Pelodictyon luteolum DSM 273: one gene and its partner. The protein of the gene in region 1 binds, or shares a complex with, the protein of each later gene. Links are inferred from orthologs where the notes say so. Each region holds a gene or a part of one and is shown in the gene's direction. Other genes may lie near its edges.

Evidence for each region.
Region 2: the proteins of mnmE (region 1) and mnmG are in contact, whole or in part, in a solved structure (PDB 9HIP), measured with the Escherichia coli proteins. The link is inferred for Pelodictyon luteolum DSM 273 from one-to-one orthologs.

The regions. Positions count from the first base shown.
Region 1 is NC_007512.1:2,249,306-2,256,880, reverse strand. What follows is about bases 2,375-5,318. They hold mnmE (tRNA uridine-5-carboxymethylaminomethyl(34) synthesis GTPase MnmE), read left to right. Parts: upstream 2,375-3,107; coding sequence 3,108-4,529; downstream 4,530-5,318. Other genes in these bases: PLUT_RS11830 (hypothetical protein), read left to right, coding at 4,936-5,247; PLUT_RS10465 (hypothetical protein), read left to right, coding at 4,634-4,897; PLUT_RS10475 (SDR family NAD(P)-dependent oxidoreductase), read left to right, coding at 2,394-3,077. Outside these bases: treS (maltose alpha-D-glucosyltransferase), read left to right, coding at 1-728; PLUT_RS10485 (alpha/beta hydrolase), read left to right, coding at 808-1,458; mazG (nucleoside triphosphate pyrophosphohydrolase), read right to left, coding at 1,420-2,277; pfkA (6-phosphofructokinase), read right to left, coding at 5,595-6,617; PLUT_RS10450 (DUF1847 domain-containing protein), read left to right, coding at 6,763-7,431; PLUT_RS10445 (septal ring lytic transglycosylase RlpA family protein), read right to left, coding at 7,435-7,575. UniProt on the Escherichia coli protein: Exhibits a very high intrinsic GTPase hydrolysis rate. Involved in the addition of a carboxymethylaminomethyl (cmnm) group at the wobble position (U34) of certain tRNAs, forming tRNA-cmnm(5)s(2)U34.
Region 2 is NC_007512.1:3,649-11,150, reverse strand. Bases 1,961-4,831 are described here. They hold mnmG (tRNA uridine-5-carboxymethylaminomethyl(34) synthesis enzyme MnmG), read left to right. Parts: upstream 1,961-2,398; coding sequence 2,399-4,264; downstream 4,265-4,831. Other genes in these bases: PLUT_RS00025 (DNA polymerase domain-containing protein), read left to right, coding at 4,371-4,831; secD (protein translocase subunit SecD), read right to left, coding at 1,961-2,165. Also shown: protein translocase subunit SecF, read right to left, coding at 1-355; more of secD, read right to left, coding at 378-1,960; more of PLUT_RS00025, read left to right, coding at 4,832-6,749; PLUT_RS00020 (FprA family A-type flavoprotein), read left to right, coding at 6,830-7,502. UniProt on the Escherichia coli protein: NAD-binding protein involved in the addition of a carboxymethylaminomethyl (cmnm) group at the wobble position (U34) of certain tRNAs, forming tRNA-cmnm(5)s(2)U34.

The DNA.
Region 1 (7,575 bases):
AGCTGGCCGAGCGTACCGCTGAAATGCACCTCTCGCTGGCCTCGCTTGACGCCGACCCTGCGTTCGCCCCGGAGCCCTTCACCACCCTCTACCAGCGCTCAATCTATCAGGCGATGTGCGAGCAGGTAAAGCGTGCCATGATCCTCATCGGGGAGCTTATGCCTTCGATGGAGCCGGAACAGCGTGAGCTCTGCTCGCTGCTCGTCAGGAACCAGAAGGACATCCTGCAGCAGTTCGAGCCGGTCCGCCAGGAGAAGATCGATACCCTGAAAATCAGGATCCACGGCGACTATCACCTCGGCCAGGTGCTCTTCACCGGCAAGGACTTCGTCATCATCGACTTCGAGGGCGAGCCGGCCCGTCCGATTTCCGAACGCAAGATCAAGCGCTCGGTCTTCCGCGATATCTCCGGCATGCTCCGTTCATTCGACTATGCGGCCTTCCATGTGCTCCACCTCAACGAATCGGTTGTTCGCGCTGAAGACCGTCACCAGATGGAACCCTGGGCCGACCGCTGGAGCAATGCCGTCGGGCAGCACTTCCTCGACTCCTACTTCAAGAGCACCGAGGGCAGTGCCATCGTCCCTGAGGATCCCCGTCAGCGGGAACACCTGATGAACGCCTACCTTATGAACAAGGCGGTCTACGAGCTCAACTACGAGCTCAACAACCGCCCGCAGTGGGTTGGTATCCCGATCAGGGGCATTCTGAAGATGCTCGATATGTAAGGGAAACAAAAGAAGAAGGGGCCGCAAGGGATGCGGCCCCTTCCTTTTCAGGGTGGTAACAGAAGATGTGCATGAGGAAATGGTGAACGAACACATGATCCCGGTTACGATCGGCGGGCGCACACTGCTGCGCCCTTCCGGGGCCCCGACTCCAGCGGGGTACCTGGTCGGCTTTCACGGGTACGGCGGCACCGCAGAAGATGAGCTCCGCCTTCTTTCCTCCATTCCCGGGAGCGATCGATGGACTCTTCTGTCCATCGAGGCGCTCCATCCCGTCATCTTGCGGGACGGCGGACAGGGCAGCAGCTGGATGACTTCCCGGGACCGGCTGCGGCGGATCGAAGAGAATGTAGGCTATGTGGACGGGGTGCTTGACGCACTTGCCGCCGGGGGCGGCGCTTCCGGTACGATTGTTTTCCATGGATTTTCGCAGGGCGCGGCGATGGCTGTAAGAGCCGCTCTTCATGGTCGCCGCCCTCCGGTGGCCGTGATGCTGCTTGGCGGCGACATCCCTCCCGACGCAAAGGGGCTTGGTGGGATGGGGCGGGTGCACCTTGGCCGCGGTTTCAGGGACCGGTTGTATACAGAAGAAAAATGCAATGAAGATAGACGCCGGCTCCGGGATGCAGGTGTGAGGGTGGATTTCTCTGCATTCATCGGCGGGCACGGCCCCGGGGTAGAGTACCTCCGGTCAGCCGGGGCGTTTCTCTCCGGGTGTGTGCAGGGCTGAATCCGGCCTGAGGGTATTTTTTGCTTCCCGCCAGAGGGTGTCGAGTTCTTCGGGTGTGTGGTCCTGCCAGCTGCGACCTGATGCCTGAACCCGATCCTCGACGTTCTCGAACCGGCCCATGAACTTGTTCGTAGCCTTTCTCAGCGCATCTTCCGGGTTGGTGCCGATGAAACGGCTGTAGTTGACGAGGGTGAAGAGGATGTCGCCGAACTCCTCTTCCTGTTCTCGTGGGCCCTGAGCTTCCTGCAGTTCCCGAACCTCCTCTGCAAGCTTCTCAAGCACCCCTTCGCCACTCGGCCAGTCGAAGCCGACCCCCGCAACCTTTTTCTGCACCCGGTAGGCGCGCAGCAGCTCCGACATAGCCTTCGGTACACCCTCAAGCAGGCGCTTGCGCCCCTCCTTCATTTTCAGCGACTCCCAGTTGCGAAGCACATCGCCCTCTGTTTCAGCGACAGTATCGGCGAACACATGCGGGTGGCGGTGGATCAGTTTCCTGGAGAGGCCGTCCATCACCTCGTTGAAGGTGAACTTCCCCGACTCCTCGCCAAGCTCGGCCTGGAAGCAGACATGCAGAAACAGGTCTCCCAGCTCTTTTTTCAACTCCTCGTCATCATTGCCGTCGATGGCGTCCACCAGTTCATAGCTCTCCTCAAGAAGCAGGTGCGCGAGCGACTGCGGTGTCTGTTTGCGGTCCCAGGGGCACTCCCGGCGAAGGACCTTCAACAGGCTGAGTACCCGGTCGAACTGTTCGGGGAGGGTGCGCTGGCGAACGGCGGTGATTTCAGCTTTCAGGGATTCGTTGGGTGTATGTTCATCCATGATGCGTGGGGGATTGATCGGTTTCCTTGACTTTGGGGTGAAGTTAGCAATTTCCTCTGAGCTATTGCGTATACTTGAACTGATCCCCCCTTGCATAATGCGATTGGAGAACGACCATGGAAATCAGGGATGCAGGAATCGTTGTTACCGGATCAAGCTCCGGAATAGGGCTGGCCCTTTCGGAAGCCCTTGTCGAAAAAGGCGGGAATGTCGTAGGGCTCAGCAGGAGAAAGACCCTTATTCCGGCCGGGTCGGGCGGGGGACGGTTCCGCTCCTTTCAGGCGGATCTTTCTCTCCCCGAGGATATTGCCGAGGCGTTTCGCCGGATCCGCGAGGAGGGCCCGCCGGTTGACGTTCTGGTGAACAATGCCGGGTGGGGTGAATTCGGTGACATGGAAGCCCTCCCGCGAGAAAGCTGGGAGGGGATGCTTGCCGTCAACCTCGCAGCTCCGTTTTTCGCGATTCAGGAGGTGGTCACTGCGATGAAGAAACGGCGCCGTGGCATGATCATCAACATTGCCTCGATTGCCGGCAAGCGGGGCATCAAGGGGGCTGCGGCATATTGTGCCACCAAGTTCGGTCTCGTTGGTCTGTCTGCATCGCTGAAGGAGGAGTTCCGGGAGCATGGCATCAGGGTGTCCTGCATATGTCCCGGAGCCGTCGATACTCCGTTTTTCGATACGACCAGCATACAGCCTGAAAAACGCATGGACACCATGGCCGTTGTCAACGCCATCATTGCCGCAATAGCTGCGGATGATGATATCCTGCACGAAGAGCTCATCATCTGTCCGCTCTAAACATTAACCCTTCAATATCCTCTTGAAGCCATGCCTGCATCTGTCGTACTTCAGCAGCCCGATATCCCGATAGCCGCAATCGCCACGCCGGTGGGGGTCGGGGCGCTCGCCATTGTCCGGATGAGCGGGAAAGGCGTCTTCGGTATTGCTGACAGGGCGTTCAGGAAAAAAAGCGGGAAGGCGTTCAGTTTCGAGGCGGCTGAAGGGTTCACTGCCCATGTGGGTACGCTTTTTGATGGTGAGGGGATGGTCGACGAGGTCGTTGCGCTCGTCTTCCGGGCCCCCTCGTCGTTCACCATGGAGGATATGGTCGAGTTTACCTGTCATGGCGGGCCCGTTGTGGTTCGCCGGGTGCTCGCCGCGCTGCTTGACGGGGGGTGCCGGCTCGCCGAACCCGGAGAGTTCACCCGGCGCGCCTTCCTCAACGGCCGCATCGACCTTTTGCAGGCCGAAGCCATCGGCGAGATGATCCACGCCCGTACCGATGGGGCATTCCGCACGGCCGTGACGCAGATGCAGGGCGGCCTTTCGCGCCGCCTACTGGAGATGAGGGAGGGGCTCCTGCAGTCCTGCGCCCTCCTTGAGCTCGAACTCGACTTCAGCGAAGAGGACGTGGAGTTCCAGAGCCGGGAGGAACTCAGGGGCGAAGTTATCCGGCTCCAGACGGAGCTTTCAGGCCTTGTCGATTCCTATCAGCATGGCAGGCTGCTCTCGGAAGGGGTCTCTACCGTTATCGCCGGCCGCCCGAACGCCGGCAAGTCCACCCTCCTCAACAAGCTGCTCGGAGAGGAGCGCTCCATCGTCAGCCACATGCCGGGCACTACGCGGGACTATATCGAAGAGTGCTTCGTTTACGACAAGACCATGTTCCGACTTACCGACACCGCCGGCCTTAGGGAGTCAGAGGAAGATGTGGAGCACGAAGGCATAGAGCGAAGCTACCGCAAGATATCCGAGGCGGATCTCATCCTTTACATGCTCGATGTGTCGGGGGAGGGGTTCCGTGAGGAGGCTGTGTCTGCCGCGGCGCTCTGCGCCGGGCACCCTGAAGCCCGGATGATCCTCCTTGCCAACAAGACCGATCTCGTAAAGGACTCCGCCCTGCGAATTGCTGCCCTGGAGACTGCCGCAGGCAGCCCGGTCGTTCCCATGGCGGCACGGAGCGGCGAAGGGATCGAGGAACTCAAACTCCTTATGGCATCCATGGTCGAAGGGCTCGACAAGCTCCATGAAGCCAGCGTGCTCGTCACCAGCCTCCGCCACTACGAGGCCCTCCGCAACGCTTCGGATGCACTCCATAACGCCCTCGGACTGATAGAGGGCGGTGAGGCTACAGAACTTATCGCCTTTGAGCTCCGTTCCGCACTCGATTATGTCGGAGAAATCACGGGAAAGGTTGTCAGTGAAGAACTGCTGAATACGATATTCGGGCAGTTCTGCATCGGAAAGTAGGGGGCGATGTCCTGCTTGAGCGTGTTGTCTTTCGGCAAAGAATGGCCTTATGTTTTTTGAGTGTGTCGCGTCGACCTTGTTTTCAGCTTTGAGCATCATTTGTGATGAAGGAGCAGGATGCCAGGGGGAAGATCCTCCTCTACAGTTCCCCTGATGGGAGCCTCACTCTCGATGTTTGTCTGGAAAAGGAATCGATATGGCTCATGCAGAAGCAGATGTCGGTATTGTTCGAAAAGAATGTTAGAACCATCAGCGAGCATGTCGGCAGCGTATTTCAGGCTGAAGGGCGGCGCGGACCCTTCGTGAGCATGTTGTCCGGGGTTATACCCTTAACCAGGCCCGTCTCAAAGAGCTCAACCGAGCATTAAAGCTTATTGTCTATACGGCTCATCGCCGCACTCTCGAGGTGGATGAGGCAAAGGCTCTGCTTGCCATCATCGGTGATTACAGTCGGGCGCTCGGCTTGCTTGATGATTATGACCACCAGCGGGTAACCCTTCCTGAGACAAGCGGCATGGTACTCATGCCGCTCGGTTATGAAGAGGACCATCGGGTGGTCGACCGGTTGCGTGGAGCCTTCGCTGAATCTGATAGTAGGAAAAGGAGAACCTCGTACGCATCGTGGTTCATCTGCTCTCCTCCTGAACTGCTCCGGTTTGGCGGTGAGGGGGGCGTAAGATCTTTGCAATACGGTTTTCAGGCGGTTCTGCATGGGTAAGTGAGCGGCTGCTGAGAGCGTATGCGGCCTTGGGTGGTGCGGCGTTCATACCGGCGTTCATACAGAGCCGAGACGAAAGAGGCTTATGCGGTTGTATTTTTGTATTCCCGATACCCCGATCCTATCATCCGGAATATTCGAGGTTTAATTCCTGATTCCCCCGACTTTTTCCGCATACGCTTATGGGCGCTTCACTGCTCTATCGGCAGCTGCTTCAGGCCTGCATCGCAGAGGCTTTGGCCCCCTTTGTTGAGGGCCGGAGTGTTCCCTCCCTCAGTCTTCCGGTTTCGAGTGAGAAGCGTCGCATGCGGAGGCTGCAGGATTTTATCCGGGCACAGCCCCGCATCCTACATGCCGTTCAGCAGGTTGTGCACCTCCAAAAGGCCGGTGTCGATGCTGTGGTTCATTTTGACCGCCTTGTTGAAGGTCACATGCACGATCCTGTCGTTGTCGAGGCCGATCATGATGCTTTTCTGGTCGTTCAGGAGGGCGTCAACGGCGGCGATGCCCATCCGTGTGGCGTTGATCCGGTCCCTGGCCACGGGGCTTCCGCCACGCTGGATATGGCCGAGGATCGAGATGCGCACATCGAGGTCGGGGTGATCCCTCTGGGCCTGTTCGGCGATGTGCAGGGCGCCCCCGGCCTCGTCGCCTTCGGCCACCATGACGATGCCGCTGGACTCCTTGTCGCGGTATCCCTTCTCCAGGAATTTCTGCAGTTCGTCGTGCTGGGCTTTCGATTCGGGAATGAGGATGACCTCGGCTCCGCAGGCGATTCCGCCGTTGAGGGCGAGGAGGCCGGCTTCGTGGCCCATGACCTCGATGAAGAAGATCCGTCCGTGCGAGCGGGCCGTGTCCTTGATTTTGTCGACTGCGCAGACCACAGAGTTCAGGGCCGTTTCATAACCGATGGTATAGTCTGTTCCGTACATGTCGTTGTCGATGGTGGCTGGAATGCCGACGAACGGGATGTCGCACTCCTGCGACATGACCCAGGCTCCGGTGAACGAGCCGTCGCCGCCGATGACGATAACGGCGTCGATGGCCGCGGCCTTCAGCTGCTCCCCGGCCTTGCGGCGTCCTTCGGGCGTGCGGAATGCTTTGCAGCGGGCCGTCTTGAGCATGGTTCCGCCGAGCTGCAGGATGCCGCTGACGTCCGATGACTGCAGAGGGAGGAACTCCCCATCAATCATGCCCTGGTAGCCACGGAGGATGCCGACGGCCTCCCGTCCTGCGGCTATGGTTGACCGGGTTGCCGCCCTGATGGCGGCATTCATGCCGGGCGCATCGCCCCCTGAGGTCAGTATGCCTATTTTTTTGATTCTGCTCGACGTGAATGAAAGTCCTTCGTTATCGTTATTGCGTGTCATTGTTACATTGAGAAGTGAATTGTGTGCTCCCCCCGGAGCATGCCGCAGGTCTCTCGAGACCGGCGGGTTTCTGGCGTTTGACGATGGGGAGGGTTTTTACATGCAATAAAGTGCATTAATTACATTGTAAACGGAAATAAGGACTATGTCATCATCTGAGAGCGAAGGCCGGCATGAACCGGGATGCCTGGAGTGCGGAACCCTCAACTGTTACCGGCGTGAGGGCGAGTTCCCTCCTTTCTGTCCGGGAGAGGCGCTTGATGAGGCGGCTCTCGGCAGAGCTCTTTCGGAGTATGGGGGAGACGGCACCGATGCCCGTGTGGCCCATGCTGCGGCGGAGGTCGAAGGGTTGTTCTATGGGAAGCTGACCCGTGTGGAGGAGACGGTGGAGTTTGCGAGGCGCATCGGGGCTCGGAAGGTCGGCATCGCCACCTGTGTGGGGCTCATCGGGGAGACGCGCCTGTTCGGCCGGATCCTGAAGGCGAACGGTTTCGAGTACAGGGCGGCGCTTTGCAAGGCGGGGTCGGTGGATAAGGCTGACATAGGGATAGATGAGGAGTTGAAAATCAGGCCGGGCAGCTTCGAAGGGGCCTGCAATCCTCTCCTGCAGGCCCAACTGCTGAACGGGTGGAAGTCGGACCTCAACGTGGTGGTAGGTCTCTGCGTGGGGCACGATGCGCTGTTCTGCAAGCACTCTGAGGCTCCCGCTACAACCCTTATCGTGAAAGACAGGGTGCTCGGTCACAATCCTGCAGCTGCGCTCTATACCAGCGCATCCTATTATAAACGCGTGATGGAGGAGAGGCCGAAGTGAGTCTCAGTCGAGGGTTTCGATGCGTACCTTCGCTGTTCCGCTTCTGATGAGGCCGATCTCTCTTGCAGCCGCCGGCGAGATGTCGATGATCCGTCCTTTGCGGAACGGACCCCGGTCGTTGATGCGTACGACCACCTGTTTTCC
Region 2 (7,502 bases), 2.2 Mb from region 1 along the record:
GGACAATCTCATGCGGAGCATCCTTCATGCGTGCATTCAGTGCGCTGGTAATCAGCAACTTGAGATCATTGGTCTCGCCGCTGAATACCGTGCTGAGAAGGAATGAGCGGTCAAGGCCGTACTGCTTCAAGGTTCCCGAAACCCCGGCATCGCGGAGTACGGAGCGGACCTCGCCGACAGGAACGTCTTTCTCAAAGCGGATGACCACCTCGGAACCGCCCCTGAAGTCAATGCCGTAATTGAGTCCCTTCACCGCAAGGGAAACGAAACCGGCAAGAAGAATCGCAAGAGAGACTCCGTAAGCGATCTTCCGATAGCGGAGAAAATTGATGCTGGTTGAATTGAAAATCCTCATGGGTTCGTGCGTATTGAAAAAATTAACCGAAGCTTTTAGCTGTCATCTTGTTCCGTGAAAGCAGGAACTGGAATATCTCGCGGGTGACGACGATGGAGGTGAAAAGACTTGCCGCCGTACCGATCATCAAGGTGACGGCGAAACCCTGAATCGGACCGATGCCGTAAGTATAGAGCAGGAAAGCTGCGGCGAGCGTGGTGACATGGGAATCCAGGATGGAGGAAAATGCCCTGTCATAGCCCTGCGTAACGGCGGCCGTAACCGTTCGGCCATCAGCGATCTCCTCGCGGATGCGCTCATAGATCAGTACGTTGGCGTCCACAGCCATACCCATTGTAAGCACGATGCCGGCGATACCCGGTAGGGAAAGCGAGGCATTGAATCCGGCAAGGACCGAGAGAACGATAAGAACGTTCAGGACAAGTGCGGTATCTGCTGCAAGTCCAGCTGTCCGGTAGTAGATGATCATGAAGATGACAACCGCCGAAAAACCCCAGATCATCGACTGGAACCCTGCGCGGATGTAATCAGCGCCGAGAGAGGGGCCGACGGTACGTTCCTCGATAATCCGCACTGGAGCGGGAAGTGCTCCTGCTTTCAGGACGATTTCAAGGTCCTTTGCCTCTTCGAGGCTCTGAATGCCATTGATGACGGAGTTGCCGTTCGGGATTTTCGACTGCACGACAGGTGCGCTGTAAACTGCTCCGTCAAGCACGATGGCAACGCGTTTACCAATATTTGCACCGGTAATGCGTGCCCATTTCGAGGTCCCCTCGGAATTCATCGACATGAGCACCTCTGGCTGCACACCCTGCGATCCGAAAGTTGCTTTGGCTTCGGTGATGACTCCGCCGGTAAGTTCAGGGGTCTTCTTGACGAGATAAAGATCGTGGTAGCTGAGGGCGTCGTTGCCCGTTTCGGGCCTGGCCGAAATCAGCATCTCGCTGTCGGGAGGCAGAAGATCGCGGACTGCAGCATCGCGAAGCAGTGCGGAAACAAGGTCGCGGTTGCGGGCATCGATGACAGCGCTTCCACCAGGAGAAACACTGACAAGATCATAGAGAGGTGAAATCGACTGCTTTCCTGTTGAAGCGGCAGCTATGGTACCCGCAGCCATGGCGCTGTTGATCCGGTCCAGAGTCCTGATGAGGGCATCGGGTTCGCGCAGGAGCCTGAACTCAAGTTTGGCGGTTCCTTTCAGGAGGTTGCGCATCCGGTTCTCATCGGAGACGCCCGGAAGTTCGATGATGATCTTACGGTTTCCCTGCGTGGTGATCATCGGCTCAGCCACGCCATACTGGTCGATGCGGTTTCTGATGATTTCGCGGGCCCGCACCAGTGCATCGCCAGCCTCATTCCGGAGCTTGCCCTGTATTTCGCTATCAGTGTTGCGGATATCGTAAAAGTAGCGGCTCAACCTGATATTGTCTTTTTTGAATGCAGCCGTGAGCAGGTCGACCACATCAGCATCACTGGTCCGGGCCTCTTGAGCGACCGCTGCCATGAGAGAGTCAAACCGGGCATCACGGTTCCATGCCTTCTCGCTGAACAGGTCAACCTGGTCGACTTCCATGACGAGATGCATGCCCCCTTTCAGGTCGAGTCCGAGTTTCAGGCTTTTCTGCCGGGCGTCCTCAATTTCGTTCCGGTGGCTGAGTGTGTAGTTCAGGCTGTCCTGCTGTGAGGAAAGCGAGGATAGCTGGCGTGAAAATGAATAGTCCCGCCAGGTCGGCCAGAGAGACCAGAGGGCGACCAGCGTAACTACAGCGATCAGAAGCAGATTGAATCGTTTGTTTTTCATTGATGACATAGTCTTTTACCAGCAAATGGACGGATCAGCCAATATATGAAACAGGGCAGTGATTAACTAACAATCACGCCGCAGGGAGGGCGGCATAGCGGCCTCCAGCCAAAGGCGGGGAAGCTTTACCGCGGCGGGCTCCGGATGAATAATGGCTCCATTTATTCGTATCTTTATACTCAAGCCAAGAAGAATGCGAATTATTTACGCAATAACCTGATTGAATGCAGAGAGCGATGGCCATGTATGATGTCATAGTTGCAGGAGCAGGACATGCAGGCACAGAAGCGGCGCTTGCCGTGTCGAGGTCGGGCCTCTCATGCCTGCTCGTAACAACGGACCTGAACGCCGTGGCAAGGATGTCATGCAATCCCGCAATCGGCGGTGTTGCCAAGGGGCAGATTACCCGGGAGATCGATGCGCTAGGCGGAGAAATGGCCAAAGCGATAGATTCGACAGGGATCCAGTTCAGGATGCTCAACCTGAGTAAAGGTCCTGCGATGCATTCGCCAAGAGCCCAGGCAGACAGGGTGGCTTACACGGCCTATATGAAGCGCGCTCTTGAGGAGGAGGTCAACCTTGACCTTCTGCAGGATACCGTCACTGGCATTGAACAGCGCGAAGGAATACTGCGCGGAGTCCGGCTCCTCTCGGGACGGCTTGTCACCGGAAGGGCCGCAATCCTGACTTGCGGAACATTTCTGAACGGACTGATCCATATCGGCATGGACCACTACCCCGGGGGGCGCACTATAGCTGAGCCCCCGGTGACGGGACTGACAGAGAACCTCATACTGGCGGGTTTTGAAGCCGGAAGACTTAAAACAGGCACCCCGCCGAGAATCGACAGGAGAAGCGTCGACTACTCCAGAGTGGAGGAGCAGAAGGGAGATGAGAACCCGCCCCCGTTCTCATTCAGCACCCCCACCCTCAAGGGCAGGGCTCAGCTCTCCTGCTATGTTACACATTCGTCTGAACGGACCCATGAGATCCTGAAGACAGGATTCGACCGCTCTCCACTTTTTACGGGAAAAGTACAGGGTATCGGCCCACGCTACTGCCCGTCGATTGAAGACAAGATCTTCAGGTTTCCCGACAGGCCAGGGCACCATATCTTCCTTGAACCCGAAGGGTTCGAGACCAATGAGATGTACGTAAACGGTTTTTCGACTTCCCTGCCCGAAGATATCCAGATAGACGGCCTGCGTTCAATGAAGGGACTGGAGGAGGTAAAGTTGATCAGGGCCGGGTATGCCATTGAATATGACTATTTTCCTCCGTACCAGATACACAGCACCCTTGAAACGAAAAGGATCAGAAACCTCTACTTTGCAGGGCAGATCAACGGAACCTCGGGCTATGAGGAAGCGGCCGCACAGGGACTTCTAGCGGGGATTAATGCCGCCGCAGACATTCTGAAGAGACCTGCCCTTCGCCTGAAGCGTTCGGATGCATACATAGGCGTTCTTGTTGATGACCTGGTCACAAAAGAGATGAAGGAGCCATACCGGATGTTCACGTCCTCGGCTGAGCACCGCCTGATGCTCCGTCATGACAATGCCGATATCCGCCTCATGCATTTCGGGCACCAGTCAGGTCTTGTCAGTGATGCGGCAATGGAACGATGCCGAACAAAAATGCGGGCCATAGGGGAGATCAAGGCACTTACAGAAAAAACAGCAATTCCCGCAGAAGTTCTTGACTCCTTGATTTCGAAGCAAGGCCAGCCACATGCCGCAAGCGGACAGAAGATATCCGCTGCAATCAAGCGTCCCGGCATGAGCCTTGAAATCCTGATGAACTCGCTACCGCCCTTCAGGGAGGCCCTACTCTCCATCAGCACGGACAAGGAGGCCCATCAACAGGTTGAGATTGACTTGAAGTACGAAGGATACCTTAAACGAGAACTACTTACTGCCGATAAAATTGCGCGCCTTGATGCCCTCCAGATTCCCTCTGAATACAACTACAGTTGCATCAAGGGGCTCTCTTCAGAGGGAGTGGAAAAACTGATCAGCCACCGCCCGGAGACCCTCGGCCAAGCCTCCCGGATTTCCGGAGTCTCCCCCTCAGATATCTCGGTGCTGATGGTTCATATCGGCCGGTAAATGACGCCAGATGTTTCACGTGGAACATCTTGGCGCAGCAACACCAGACATCACCCTATAGGTCCGGGGAAAGAGGCCCTGCGGCAGAAGAAGACGAACGTTAACTATGGATACAATTATCAGTGACATTCTGAAAAATGAACTGCTCTTCGGCAAAGACAAAGAGGAGCGGATAGTCGGTGCATACCCGATCTCAGATACGCATATCCGGCTGTTCAATCGCACGAATGAAGGCGTCACATCGCATGACGAACCGCTCTATCCATTTTTTTTCTTGACCGACGCAATCCTTCTTGAAGGCTATATCCCTGTGGACGGGAGCAAATATTGGCTGATCAAGCTTGACGGGGATAACCATTATCGCAGCCTGGCGATATTCAGAAACCTGAAAAGCTCTCGCGGAGCATTGGATCATCTTGCAGGAAAGAAGCCTGATGCACAAGATAATAGAGGGATAGACGCCGGTGAAGGAGGACTGGAAGTCATTCAGAATGTATACAGTCGGGGAGATGGGGTTACCCAGTACATGATGCAGACCGGAAAGACATTCTTCAAAGGAATGATATTCGACGAGCTCTACAGGATGCAGCTTGACATAGAAACCCTGTATGATCCGGCCAAACCGCCAAAGAAGGGTCGCGGAATCGGTGAAGATGAGATCATCATCATTTCGATGTCAGACAATCGCGGATGGGAGATGGCCATCCACTCGCGTGACCGTAGCGAGAAAGAGCTTCTTCGGGAGATGGTCAGAATCATCACAGAGAAAGATCCAGACGTGATTGAAGGACACAACATCTTCAGTTTCGATCTACCCTATATACAGGCTCGTTGTGAACTACACCGCGTTCCTTTCGCCATAGGAAGGAATGGCACCTTGCCGAAATCCTACCCCGCAAGCATCCGCTTTGCCGAACGCAGCATTGATTACCCTTTTTATGACATTCCGGGACGCCACGTCATCGACACGCTCTTCCTTGTCCAAAGCTATGATATTACAAAACGTTCGATGCAGAGTTATGGACTGAAAGCTGTTGCCAGGCACTTCGGATTTGCTTCGGAAAACAGGACCTATGTGGAGTACAGCGATATTGCCGAAATGTGGCGGACGAGGGACGACAGACTCCTGGCCTATGCTCTGGATGACGTTCGTGAGACCAGGGAACTCTCCACCCTTCTTTCCGGAAGCAGCTTTTACCTCTCACAGATGCTCCCCTACACCTATGCAATGACTGCAAGAATCGGACAGGCGGCAAAAATCGAAGCTCTGTTCATCAGGGAATATCTCCGCCTCAAACATTCCGTCCCCCGTCCGACACTTGGTCAGCAGCATGCGGGAGGCTATACCGAGGTGTTCAGGAAAGGGGTGCTGGGGCCGATCGTCTATGCTGACGTGGAGTCGCTATACCCGTCGATTATGCTCTCGTACGGAGTCTGCCCCAAAAGTGACAGTTTGAAAGTCTTTCCGGGCGTACTGGGTGACCTGCGAGAACTCAGGCTGAAAGCCAAGGCCCTTGCCGGTGAAGAAAAGAGAATGGGCAATACTTCGCTGGCTGCAAATTACGATGCCATGCAGGGATCGTTCAAGATCCTCATCAACGCAATGTACGGGTATCTCGGATTCAGCGGCGGCCTGTTCAACGATTTTGATGAGGCCGACAGGGTGACGTCCACCGGACAGTCCATCGCAAAGAAAATGATCCGTGAATTCGAATCGAGAGGATGCAGGATCATCGAAGTCGATACTGACGGAATTCTCTTCATTCCTCCCGACTCCGTCAAGAGTGAGGCAGAAGAACGGGCCCTGGTTCAGGATGTCTCTGAACTGATGCCCGATGGCATCAACATCGGTTTTGACGGTCGGTTCCGAAAAATGATTTCCTACCTGAAAAAAAACTATGCGTTGCTGGACTATAACGGCATAATGAAAATGAAAGGTTCTTCACTGACCAGCCGTAGTGGTGAGAAGTTTGGAAGGGATTTCATAAGAAGGGGATTTGAACAGCTCCTTGCCGAGGATATCACGGGACTTCACGACCTCTACCGTGAGTACAGAAACAAGATCCTGAACCACGGACTGGATATTACTGATTTTTCACGCACCGAGAGCATGAAGAGTTCTCTTGAGCAGTACCGGGAAGATGTAGCATCAGGAAAACGCTCAAAATCGATCACGTACGAAACCGCCATCCGCTCCGCCATCATGGTAACGAAAGGCGACCGGATCACCTACTACATCGCAGGAACTGGACAGGGCGGAGCAGCGAGCGACCGAGGGAAACCAGCTGCGGAATGGAGCAGGGATAAACCGGATGAAAATACCTCCTTCTATCTGAAACGGCTGGATGAATACTGCCAGAAATTCATACCTTTCTTTAAACCGCAGGATTACAGCTCTATATTTTCAGATGACACCCTGTTCTCATTTTCTCCAGAAGGCATTGAGCTTCAGGAACTGATCCTTTCGCCCGGAGAAGGGGATTAAGCCAGGAGGGAACGATAACTGTAAGTATAAGCGTAGTAAAGGTATCTGAAGAATCAACATCAAACCCACGGAACATCAATATGACAGACAAGAACATCCTCCCGGTAAGCCCAAGCGTGACCTGGATCGGCGTACTTGATCCCGGACTTATCACCTTTGACATCGTCATGGAGACTAAATACGGTACGACCTACAACTCCTATTTCATCAATGCTGAGAAGAAGGCCATCGTAGAAACGACCAAAGAGAAGTTCTGGCCTGAATATCTCGCCAAGATAAAACAGGTTACCGATCCGGCAGAGATTGAATACATCATAGTAGACCATACCGAGCCAGACCATTCCGGAAACGTTGCCAACCTGCTCAAGATTGCGCCGAATGCCACTGTTGTCGGCAGCGGCAACGCGCTGAAATTTCTTCGCGACCAGACCGGCCACGACTTCCGCTCGATCGCTGTGAAAACCGGCGACACGCTTGACCTCGGAAACAAAACACTTCATTTCATAAATGCCCCGAATCTCCACTGGCCCGATACGATCTACACCTGGCTTGAGGAGGAGCGCGTACTCTTTACTTGCGACTCGTTCGGTTCACATTTCTGCAATGAAAAAATGTACGATGATGAAGTAGGGGACTTCGACGACGCATTCACATACTATTTCGACGCGATTCTACGACCGTTCAGCAAATACATGATACAGGCGATCGAAAAGATAAAACCCCTGGACATTTCAGTCATCTGTCCCGGGCACG